DNA from 2 places in the Acidovorax sp. GW458-11-26-14-TSB4 genome. Region 1 is predicted to be linked to the other one. Evidence: riboswitches for the same ligand, from Rfam matches in the RefSeq annotation. Region 1 holds a riboswitch; the other holds the start of a gene.
The links. Region 1 has a riboswitch for thiamine pyrophosphate ahead of thiC (phosphomethylpyrimidine synthase ThiC). Riboswitches for the same ligand answer to the same signal wherever they lie in the genome.
Positions count from the first base shown of each region.

Region 2: it holds a riboswitch for thiamine pyrophosphate, as region 1 does, so the genes downstream of both, AC07X5_RS15880 (purine-cytosine permease family protein) here and thiC (phosphomethylpyrimidine synthase ThiC) in region 1, are expected to answer to the same signal.

Region 1 is NZ_JBWKYR010000001.1:1,299,729-1,305,575, forward strand. It holds gene AC07X5_RS06175 (sigma-70 family RNA polymerase sigma factor) at 1-549, shown strand, start outside; gene AC07X5_RS06180 (anti-sigma factor) at 546-1,280, shown strand; gene lpxC (UDP-3-O-acyl-N-acetylglucosamine deacetylase) at 1,354-2,277, shown strand; gene AC07X5_RS06190 (hypothetical protein) at 2,294-2,467, shown strand; TPP riboswitch at 2,496-2,623, shown strand; gene thiC (phosphomethylpyrimidine synthase ThiC) at 2,755-4,650, shown strand; gene AC07X5_RS06200 (methyl-accepting chemotaxis protein) at 4,827-5,847, shown strand, end outside.
Region 2 is NZ_JBWKYR010000006.1:341,034-346,880, forward strand. It holds gene thiO (glycine oxidase ThiO) at 1-1,055, opposite strand, end outside; gene thiD (bifunctional hydroxymethylpyrimidine kinase/phosphomethylpyrimidine kinase) at 1,529-2,383, shown strand; gene AC07X5_RS15880 (purine-cytosine permease family protein) at 2,384-3,667, opposite strand; TPP riboswitch at 3,777-3,880, opposite strand; gene AC07X5_RS15885 (TFIIB-type zinc ribbon-containing protein) at 3,984-4,547, opposite strand; gene AC07X5_RS15890 (esterase-like activity of phytase family protein) at 4,696-5,847, shown strand, end outside.

The sequences.
Region 1 (5,847 bases):
GCGCAGCTCCTGTCGCGCGTGGTCTTGCGCGACGCCTCGGCCCTGCAGCGCCTGTACCAGCTGGTGGCCAGCCGGCTGCTGGCGGTGGCCGTGCGCGTGGTGCAGGACCGCGCGCTGGCCGAGGACGTGCTGCAGGAGGTGTTCGTGCACCTGTGGAACCGCCCGCAGACCGGCGCGCCAGGCCAGAGCCTGAGCCTGGCATGGCTGTGCGTGGTCACGCGCAACCGCGCCATCGACACTTTGCGCAAGCGCCGCCCCGAGACCTCTCTGCACTGGCGCGATGCCGATGGCCAGGAGCAGGTGCATGATGCCGCCGCCGAGGGCGCTTCGCCGCTGGAGCAATTGCTGGCCGAAGAAGATGGGTCGCGTCTGGGCCGCTGCATCGGCGAGATCGACAGCGAGCCGCGCAGCGCCGTGCTGCTGGCCTACTACGAGGGGCTCACCCATGCCGAGCTGGCCCAGCGCCTGGCCCGGCCCCTGGGCACGGTCAAGGCCTGGATGCGCCGCAGCCTGGCACGCCTGCGCGATTGCATGGAGTCGTGCACATGATGTGGCACCACCATCCCCGGCTGGTGGACCTGTTGGCCGGCGAATACGCGCTGGGCACCTTGCAGGGCGGTGCCCGCCGGCGCTTCGAAAAGCTGCTCGCACGCCGCCCCGACCTGGCCGAGGCCGTGGCGCGCTGGAACGAGCGCATGGCGCCCGTGCTGCTGGCCCTGCCACCCCAGACGCCCGCGCCCGGCACCTGGCGCGCCATCGAGCAGCGCCTGGGGCTGCAGGCGCCGGCTGCGCCGATGGCGTGGTGGAGGCGGCTGCTGCAACCGGCCCCTGCGGGTGCCCTGGCGCTCGGCCTTCTGGTCGGGGTGATGCTGCCATCGCTCTGGCAGGCGCAGCATGGCGGGCCGGACACGCCGGCATCCACCCAGTTGCCAGAAAGCTATGTGGGCGTGCTGGGCCTGGCCGATGGGCGGCCCGGCCTGGTGGTTTCCAGCCTGCGGCAGGGCCGCACGGTGGACATCAAGCGCGTGGCGGCAGTCCCGGTCCCTGCTGACCAGGTGCTGTACCTGTGGTCGCTGGATGCGTCGGGCCAGGCCAGCCCGGTGGCACCGCTGCCGCAGGGGCCCTTCGTGCACCTGCAACTGGGCGCACCGGCCGAAACCGTGTTCGCCAAGGCGGTGGAGCTGGCCGTCAGCCTGGAGCGCAAGGACGCCAGCCCGCAGGCGCCCTCGGGCGCCTATGTCTACCGGGGGCTTTGCGGCAAGCTTTGGCGTGTGCCTTGAGCATGAACAGGGTCCGGGCGGCTGGATGGTCTTGCTGCGAGCAGGGACGGGCGCGCCCTTTTACAATGTGGGAATGCTCCAGCAACGCACCCTCAAGACCTTGACCCGCGCCGTCGGCGTGGGGCTGCACAGTGGCCAGCGGGTCGAGCTGACCCTGCGGCCAGCCCAGCCCGACACCGGCATCGTGTTCCGCCGGGTGGACCTGCCGCAGCCGGTGGACATTCCGATCCGGGCCGATGCGGTGACCGACACGCGGCTGGCCTCGACCATCGGGGTCGGCAGCGCCAAGGTGCATACCGTGGAGCATCTGATGTCGGCCTGCGCCGGCCTGGGGCTCGACAACCTGTACGTGGACATCACGGCCGAAGAGGTTCCCATCCTCGACGGTTCGTCCTCGTCCTTCGTGTTCCTGCTGCAGAGCGCGGGCATCGAGCTGCAGAACGCGCCTAAACGCTTCATCCGCGTCAAGCGGCCCGTGGAAGTTCGCGAGGGCAGCGGTGCCCAGGCCAAGTGGGCGCGCCTCGTCCCCTACCATGGCTACAAGCTGAGCTTCGAGATCGATTTCGACCACCCGGCGGTGGATTCCACCGGCCAGCGCGTGGAGTTCGACCTGGGCTCGGGCAACTACAGCCGCGACATCGCCCGCGCGCGCACCTTCGGCTTCACGCGCGACGTGGAGATGATGCGCTCCAACGGCCTGGCCCTGGGCGGCGGGCTGGACAACGCCATCGTGATGGACGACTACAAGGTGCTCAACAGCGACGGATTGCGCTACGACGACGAATTCGTCAAGCACAAGATCCTCGACGCCATGGGCGACCTGTACATCATCGGCCGGCCACTGCTGGCCGCGTACAGCGCCTTCCGCTCGGGCCATGCGATGAACAACCTGCTGCTGCGCGAGCTGCTGTCCCAGCCCGACGCCTGGGAAGAGGTCACCTTCCAGGACGAACGCCAGGCTCCGCAGGGCTTTGTCCAGCCTGCGCGCGCCTGGTAGGGCGGCGCACCACCCCATGCTGCTCTTTCGCTGGGTGGTCATGGCGCTGCTGCTGGCAGCCGCCGTGTCCTTCGCCTTCTATGCGGGCACGGGCCAGCCGCACTACAAGCGCTGGGGCCTGGTGGTGCTCAAGTGGACGGTCATCGCTGCCGTGTTTTTCTTTGCAGTGGTGCTGATCGGACGGTTGTAGGGTTTCTCCAGCCGGCATGGCTATACTGGCGCCTGCTCCGGGGTGTGCGAAAGCGCTGAGATGCAAAGGGCCTGACGATGGATTCGTCAGGCGGCCTGCGAACCCGACGAACTTGATCCGGTTCATACCGGCGGAAGAAGAGCCGACCTTCATGCCTGCGCGCGCACGCCTTTTTGGGCTTGCCCATGCGGAGCATGCCGTCCATGCGCCAGCCTTGGTGCGTGCGCGGGGCGCCAGGTCCATTCCGGAGCAAATCCCTTTGCCACCGGAACCTGGAGACCTGCCCCATGAATGCACCCGACCCCCTTGACCGCGAAGAATTCGCCGAGCTGCTGGCCGCCACCCGCGAGCCTTTTCCGGCCTCGCGCAAGGCTTACCTGCCCGGCCAACGGTACCCCGAACTGCGCGTGCCTGTGCGCGACATCGCGCTGACCAACGGCGAGCAGGTCAGCGTCTACGACACCTCCGGCCCCTATACCGACCCGGACGCTGCCATCGACGTGCGGCGCGGACTGGCCAGCGTGCGCGGCGGCTGGATCGCGGCACGGGGGGATACCGAAGCCTACGAGGGCCGTGCGCCCCTGGCGCTGGACGATGGCCAGAAAAGCGGGGACGCCGTGCGCCTGGCCCAGTTGCGCGCCGAGGCCGCAGCCCTGCAGCGCCAGCCCTTGCGCGCGCGCAGCGGCGGCAACGTGACACAGATGCACTACGCCAGGAAAGGCATCATCACGCCCGAGATGGAGTACGTGGCCCTGCGCGAGAACGGCAAGCGCGAATGGATGGCGCAGTACCAGGCCGATGCGGGGCGCGAGCGCCGCCTGGCCGGCAACCCCATGGGCGCCAGCATTCCGCGGGTCATCACGCCCGAGTTCGTGCGCGACGAGGTGGCGCGCGGGCGCGCCATCATCCCGGCCAACATCAACCATCCCGAGGTGGAGCCCATGGCCATCGGGCGCAACTTCCTCGTGAAGATCAACGCCAATATCGGCAATTCGGCCGTCACCTCCAGCATCGAGGAAGAGGTTGAAAAGCTGGTCTGGGCCATCCGCTGGGGGGCCGACAACGTGATGGACCTGTCCACCGGCAAGAACATCCACACCACGCGCGACTGGATCGTGCGCAACAGCCCCGTGCCCATCGGCACCGTGCCCATCTACCAGGCGCTGGAGAAAGTGGGCGGCGTTGCCGAGGACCTCACCTGGGCGATCTTCCGCGACACGCTGGTCGAGCAGGCCGAGCAGGGCGTGGACTATTTCACCATCCACGCTGGCGTGCGCCTGGCCTACATCCACCTCACTGCGGCGCGGCGAACGGGCATCGTCTCGCGCGGCGGCTCCATCATGGCCAAGTGGTGCATGGCGCACCACCGCGAAAGCTTCCTGTACGAGCACTTCGAGGACATCTGCGACATCATGAAGGCCTACGACGTGTCCTTCAGCCTGGGCGACGGCCTGCGCCCGGGCTGTGCCTCGGATGCCAACGACGAAGCCCAGTTCGCCGAACTGCACACCCTGGGAGAGCTGACCCAGGTGGCCTGGAAGCACGATGTGCAGACCATGATCGAAGGCCCCGGGCATGTGCCCATGCACATGATCCAGGCCAACATGACCGAGCAGCTAAAGACCTGCCACGAGGCGCCGTTCTACACCCTGGGGCCGCTGACCATCGACATCGCGCCGGGGTACGACCACATCGCCTCGGCCATCGGGGCGGCCATGATCGGCTGGATGGGCACGGCCATGCTGTGCTACGTGACGCCCAAGGAGCACCTGGGCCTGCCTGACCGCGACGACGTCAAGCAGGGCATCATTGCCTACAAGATCGCCGCGCATGCCGCCGACGTGGCCAAGGGCCACCCGGGTGCGCGCACGCGCGACGACGCGCTGAGCCAGGCGCGTTTCGACTTCCGCTGGCAGGACCAGTTCAACCTGGGCCTGGACCCCGAGACGGCCCAGGAATACCACGACGAAACCCTGCCCAAGGACAGCGCCAAGGTGGCGCACTTCTGCTCCATGTGTGGGCCCAAGTTCTGCTCCATGAAGATCACCCAGGAAGTGCGCGACTTCGCGGCCCACAAGGGGCTGGCGGAAGGGCAGGCGCTGTCCACCGGCATGCAGGACAAGGCGGCGGAATTCCAGCGCACCGGCGGGCAGCTCTACGTGCCGCTCACCCCTGTCAAATAAGTGACGCTACTGCATCCATAGAATGGCTACTAGCCACCCTGGAGGCGGTACATACCCTCTGCGGCAGAGCGTGTGCGGGCGAATACAGTCGCGCCCACACACGCTCCACAGGTACCTATGGTTCTGTGGCACCAAAGTTGCTATGCTGTAGTTGTCAAAAAATGTAAGGAAGAGCGATGAACCTGCTCAGCCGTCTTTCGATCCGTGCGCGACTGTACTTCGGCACGATTTTCTCCCTGGTTCTGCTCGTCGTGATCGGTGCCATGGGTTACCTCGCGCTGGAGCGCACCCGAAGCACCCTGGACCAGCTGTTCTCCCAGCGGGTGCAGACTTTGACCGATGTGGCCGAGTTGCGCACCACCTTGGGTGACCTGCGCCGCATCGAAAAGGACATCATCATCAGCTTCAACAACTCCGTCGAAGTGGCGGCCCTGCGCGAGAGCTGGAAAAAATCGCTCACTGCCTTGAACAAGGGCATGGCCGATGTGCGCCAGGTGCAATCGGGCGACGCGGCGTTTGTCGAGGCCATCGACAAGTCCCTGGCCGAGGTCAAGGAGTATGAAGCCGGCATCTCTCCCGTGTTCGAGCAGATCGAGCGCGCGCAGATCGACGGTGCCGTGGGCGGCGCCTATGCCGACCGCTTGAAGAAGCACATGGAGGCCACGGACAAGCTGCTGTCCGATCTCTCCGTGACGGCACGCACCAAGATGGACGAGGCGCGCGAAGGCGTCAACAGCTTGACCACCACCATGTCCGGCCTGATCGGCATCGTGCTGGTGCTGGCGCTGGCCGTGCTCATTCCGCTGACCTTCTTCAGCGTGCGCTCGATCACCCGCTCGATCGCGCAGGCCAGCGAGCTGGCCGAACGCATCGCCGGCGGCGACCTGTCCCGCGATGTCGAGGTGACCTCGCAGGATGAAGTGGGCCAGCTCGTGGCCTCCATGGCGCGCATGCAGGATGCGCTGCGCGGCCTGGTGCAGCAGGTGCAGGAGGCGGCGGGCAACATCTCCACGGCCAGCACCGAGATCGCGTCGGGCAACCACGACCTGAGCCACCGCACCGAACAGACTGCGGCCAACCTGGAGGAAGCCGCCTCGTCGATGGAACTGCTCACCAGCACCATCGGCCAGAGTGCCCAGTCCTCGCGCCAGGCCAGCGATTTCGCCACCTCGGCTGCCGAGGTGGCCGGGCGCGGCG
Region 2 (5,847 bases), on a different contig from region 1:
AGGGTGGACTGCCCGGATCCCAACAGCTCCAGCACCACGTCCAGCATGGCCGGGGCGATCATGAAGCCGTGGCGGTACAGGCCGTTGACTTCGAGCACGCCGGGGCGCAAATGGCGGATGGCGGGCAGGTTGTCGGGCAGGGTGGGGCGGCACTGCGTGGCCACCTCGACGATGCGCGCCTCGGCAAAGCCGCTGTGCACGGCATAGGCCGCGCTCAGCAGCTCCAGCGTGGAGCGCACGCTGGCGGGCGAGAGGTCGTCGGACTCGATCTCGGTCGCGCCGATCACGAACAGGTGGTCTTCCTTGGGTGCGATGTAGATCGGGTAGCGCGGGTGCACAAGGCGCGTGGGGCGTTGCAGCGCGACCTCGGGCGCATGCACGCGCACCACCTCGCCGCGCACCCCGCGCAGGGCACGCCAGGGGTCGCGTGCGCCCAGGCCGCGGCAGTCCAGCACCCAATCGGGCTGGCCGGGCTCCCCGGGCTGGAAGGCATCGGGGTGGCGCAGCGCGTGCCAGTGGGTGCGCACGCCCAGGCGCTGCATCTCGTGCAGCAGGGCGGCCAGCAGTTGGCGGTTGTCGAGCTGGCCTTCACCGGGCAGGTACAGGCCCTTGGCAAATCGGCCGGCCAGGGCGGGCTCCACCGCGGCCAGGCGGGTGCCATCGAGCACCTCCAGAGGGGGCAACTCGGGGATGGTTCGGTGGTTGGCCTGCAATTGGCTGGTCAGGCGCTGGGCTTCGCCCGCATCCTGTCGGTGCCACACGATGAGCGTGCCCTGCTGCTGGAAGAAAACGGGTTGGGCCAGTTGTGCCAGCAACTGCGGCCAGCGCGTGAGCGCGTGCTGGCCCATGCGCACCACGCCCGGCTCGGTCACGGCCGACTCGGCCAGGGGCGCCAGCATGGCGGCGGCCACGGTGGCGGCCGATTGCTCGGCGGCCGGGCCGGCTGCGTCGTAGATGTCCACGCTGTGGCCCTGGCGTGCCAGTTCCACGGCCAGCAGTCGGCCCATGAGGCCGGCGCCCAGGATGGCAAACGACGAGGAGGAAGAAGGAGTCATGCGTCCAGCTGTACTGCAGGTGGACAAAACGGGATGGCTGCTGCTGCTTGCCGTCGCTGTGGAAACTCCCCACGCCAGCATGATCTGGATCGGGTAGCGGGGCTGTGCAGCCCCAGGGTATTTTCTCAGTCGCGCGCCGCTTGGGCGGGACACCCCTGTTTCGTCCGTGAACCGCAATTACAGCACATCGGCCTTCGCCTGCCCTGACCCAGGTCATGAAGATGATCCTCGATCCGATGGTTGACCGCTTATTTATTCTCGGTCGCCGCATGACCGAAAGCGGCTTTGCCTGCTCTCCGATCCCCGAGCGTGGTGACGCCGCTAAGCACCCGATGGCACCGTGCTCGCCACGCCATGCCGCTTTCCTCCTCCTTGCGCACAGCGGTGCACTGCGTCCTCGCGCCTTGCCTGGCGCGCCGATCACGGCACCTTCGGGCGCTTTCAACCGTCGGATCAAGGATAATTTCCGCCCTATGACTTCTGCCTCCACCCAAGGGCTTTCCACCGCCCCGCGTTACGCACGCGTGCTCTCGATCGCCGGCTCCGACAGCGGGGGCGGCGCGGGCATCCAGGCCGACCTCAAGACCTTTGCCGCGCTGGGCTGCTACGGCATGACCGCCATCACCGCCATCACGGCGCAGAACACGCGCGGCGTGATGGGCATCCACGGCATCCCGCCCGAGATGCTCAAGGCCCAGATCGACGCCGTGGTGCAGGACATCGGGGTGGACGCCGTGAAGATCGGCATGCTGCACTCGCCCGAGGTGGTGCGCGTGGTGGCCAACGCCATTCGCGAATACCGCCTGCCCCATGTGGTGCTCGACCCGGTGATGGTCGCCACCAGCGGCGACCGCCTGATCGCGCAGGAGACCGTGGGCGTGCTGGTGCAGGAACTGTTTCCGCTGGCGGAGGTGATCACGCCCAATCTCGACGAAGCGGGCTGGCTGCTGGGCCGCACGCTGGCGGGCCTCGACGACCTGGAGCAGGCCTCGCAGGATCTGCTGGGCCTGGGTGCGCGCGCGGCTCTGCTCAAGGGTGGCCACCTGCCCGGCGACTGGGTGGTGGATGTGCTGGCCACCGCGTCTGGCCAGGCCGGCCACCGCCTGCAGTCGGCCCGCATCGCCACGCACAATGGCCATGGCACGGGCTGCACGCTGTCGTCCGCCATCGCCGCGCACCTGGCCCTGGGGCTGCCGCTGCAGCAGGCAGTGGAAGGCGCCCGCGCCTACATCCTGGGCGCGATTGCCGCGGGGGCTCAGGTGGTCACCGGTGGCGGCCATGGCCCGCTGAACCATGGCTATGCGCCGGTGGCGCAGCGGGTGTTCTGATCAGAATTTGGGCCGTGTGGCCCAGGCCAGAACGAAGCTGAATACCAGCGCTGGAAGGGCGGAGCCCGCGCCCGGCAGCACCCGCGGCGCGACGTGGTACACCGCGATGCCCACGAGCCAGATAGCCACGGGCAGCCAGTTGACCTGGGGGGCGCGCTGCAGCAGTGCTGGGGCATTGGTTCCAAAGGCCAGGCGGCCGAGGATCACGCCGAACAGGGGCACGAACACCGAGCTGAGCAGCAGCAGGAAGGGCTCCAGGCTGTGCATGGGCAGCACCAGCGCCAGCGCGGTGCAGCCTGCGGCCATCACCATGCCCCAGCGGCGCACGCCCCAGCGCGGCAGCAGGCTGTGAGCCGACACGGCGCCCGAATAGGCATCGCCGTAGGCGTTGTCCACCTCGTCGATCAGGATCAGCGACAGCGCGATCAGCCCGCCCTGGGCCAGCAGCAGGGCCTGCACCAGGTCCTTGCTCGGCAAGGTCAGGGCCACGAGCACGCCGAGCGTGTAGCACCACATGTTGGCCAGCGCATAGCCCAGCCAGGTGCCGCGCAGCGCGGCCCCACCATTGCGGCCGTGGCGGGCATAGTCGGCGACCAGCGGCAGCCACGAGATCGGCATGGCGATCACCAGGTCCAGCGCGGGCAGCACACCCATGCCGCCGGCACCAGGGCGGTTCCACAACTGCTCGAAGCCCTGGGCATGGGCCAGCGACAGGAACTGCCAGCTCAGCCACAGCAGCGACAGCACCACCAACGGCAGCGCCACGCGCGCGATCAGCTTGCGCACCAGCTGCACCATCGATGCACTGATCAGCAGCACCACCACGCTGCCCCACAGCAGCGTGGCCAGCACCGGCCACTGGCTGCCCGCCATGCTGCCCGACTGGCGGCCTATGGCGACCGTGGCCTCGCTCATCACCACCAGCTCGAACGTGCCCCAGCCCACGAGCTGCACGATGTTCAGGATGATGGGCAGGCTGGCAAAGGTGCGGCCATAGACCGCGTGCATCAGCCCGGCACTGGCCAGCCCGCTGTCGCAGCCGAGCTTGGCCACCCAGCCCAGCAGGCCGGCACCCACGATGGAGCCGGCGACGATGGCGATCAGCGCTTCTTTGGTGCCCAGGGCGGGCATGAGGTAGCTGCCCACCTGCATGACCAGCAGGCCCACGCCCAGGCTGAACCAGAGCGAGGCATGGTCATGCCATTGGAAGACGCGGTGCTCGGGGCTGACCGGGGCCAGTGCCTCGTTGGCAGGGGCGGCGGAAGTGGAAACGTGGGCTGACATGGCGGTTGGGCTCTCCGTTCAAAAAACGACAGAGCAGGGTCAGCAGCGTATCGGCTGGCCCCCAACGCGCAGGCCTCTCACATGGGCATGAGGGCAGGGCGCCAGGTGTGGCATATGCAAACTGCTTCCCTGCGCGAGGATGATCTCAATCAGGTTCAAAGGGACTCTCTCAGTCGGCCCTGCTTGCGCAGGCCGACACCCCTAGCGAATCACAATTCTATCGCTGGACTCCACCCGGAAGTAAAACGGCCCGCACGATGCGGGCCGCGAGGCGTAAGCAGTCCAACAAGGATGGCGGAATGCATCCGGGACGCGGTTACGTGGGTGGGGCATTCAGAATGATGCGATTCTGGGCAATGTCTTTTTCAATCTGATCGATGCGGGCATTGATGTCTATTAAATCCCGTTCGATATCGTCTGGTGGAGGGATCTTGAACGACTGATAGACCGCTATAGGACCGGCTGTGACTGCAAGCGCCCAGAAGAAATAATGGCCACCGTGGAGCTTTTCGCCGAACGCGAGGACAAGGAAGATGGGAAACAGGAAGATGCCAGCTACAAGGGAGAGAAAAAAAACCACGGTGCGATAGGCGCGGGCTTTCCCCGGCTTCTCGTCCGCTGAGTGGATCAACGCTGCCTTGTTCTCTTGGGCATCGGCGAGTTCCCGGTCCAGGCGCACCAGTGCCAGTTCTGCCGCTGTGCGGTCCGTGCCCTTCTGCACAGCCCGGATGGCTGTCTCCACCTTCCTCAGCCAGACGATGCCGCCAGAACGCTCCACGATCTGCTCGGTACCGCAGTAGCTGCATGCAAAGCGCTTCAGATTCTCTCCAATCTCAAGTGGTGCCGAGCAATTGGCGCAAGAAAGTTTCAGTAACGGCACTGGGGTCCTCGGGTTGATGAAGCAAATTTACCATTGGTGACCCCTCGCAAACGGCGAGGGTGGGCCAGTTGCATGACATTGGAAGGTCTCCGTTCTGTCACATGCCCTCCCTAGACTACCCGGCTTCACTCACGGGGAGAAAACCACAATGACAGTTCTTCGCAGCATCTGGACGCTGGGCGCGGTATGCGCCGCCACCGCACTGCTCGCCGCCTGTGGCGGCAGCGATGACAACAACAACGGCGAGCGCAGCGTCGGCTCGCTGCGCCTCATCGGCCAGCAGATCCTGCCGCGCCGCATGGAGTACCAGGGCACGGTGGTCGGCGGCATCTCGGGCATCGACTACGACGACAAGAGCAACCAGTTCATCCTGCTGTCGGACGACCGCACGACGACCGATTCGGCCAATGCGCCGCGCATGTACACCGTGCGCCTGAACTATGACACCAGCAGTTTCAGCGGCGTGCAGTTCCTGTCGACCTTCAGCATGAAGCAACCAGGCGGCGCGGTGTACCCCAAGGTGCCCGATCCGCTGGTGGCCGACCCCGAATCGGTGCGCATCGACCGCGCCACGGGCAACTACGTCTGGGTCAGCGAGGGCGACCGCACGCTGGCCTCGGGCACGAGCGCTGCGCGCATCATCGACCCGTTCATCCGCGAGGTGCGCCCCGACGGCACGCATGTGCGCGAGTACCAGATCCCCGCGATGTTCCGCATGTCGGCTGACAATACGGGTCCGCGTGGCAACCTGGCCTTCGAAGGCATCGCCTTCACGCCCGACAACAACCGCGCCGCCGTGCTGATGGAAGGCGCACTGCTGCAGGATGGCCCGGCATCGACCACCACGGCTGGCAGCGTCTCACGCATCACCATGTTCGACCGCAGCACCGGCGCCGCCGTGGCGCAGTATGCCTACCCCGTGGACAAGGTGCAGGCCGTGCCCGTGCCGGCAGACCAGTTTACGGTCAGCGGCGCCACCGAGATCCTGGCCCTGAGTTCCACGCGCTTTCTGGTGCTGGAGCGCAGCTTCTCGGTCGGTGTGGTGGGCAACCAAGCGCGCCTGTACGAGATCAATACCGCCAACGCCACCAATGTGCTGACCACGAATGCGCTGGCCGGCGCTGCCTACACGCCGGTGACCAAGCGCCTGGTGCTGGACTTTGAAACCCTGAAGGGCCAGTTGGGCGGCATTGCCAATCTGGAAGGCATCACCTTTGGCCCCAAGCTTGCCAACGGGCGCGACTCGCTCGTGGTGGTGGCCGACGACAACTTCCCCACGGCCGATTCGGGCACCGATCGC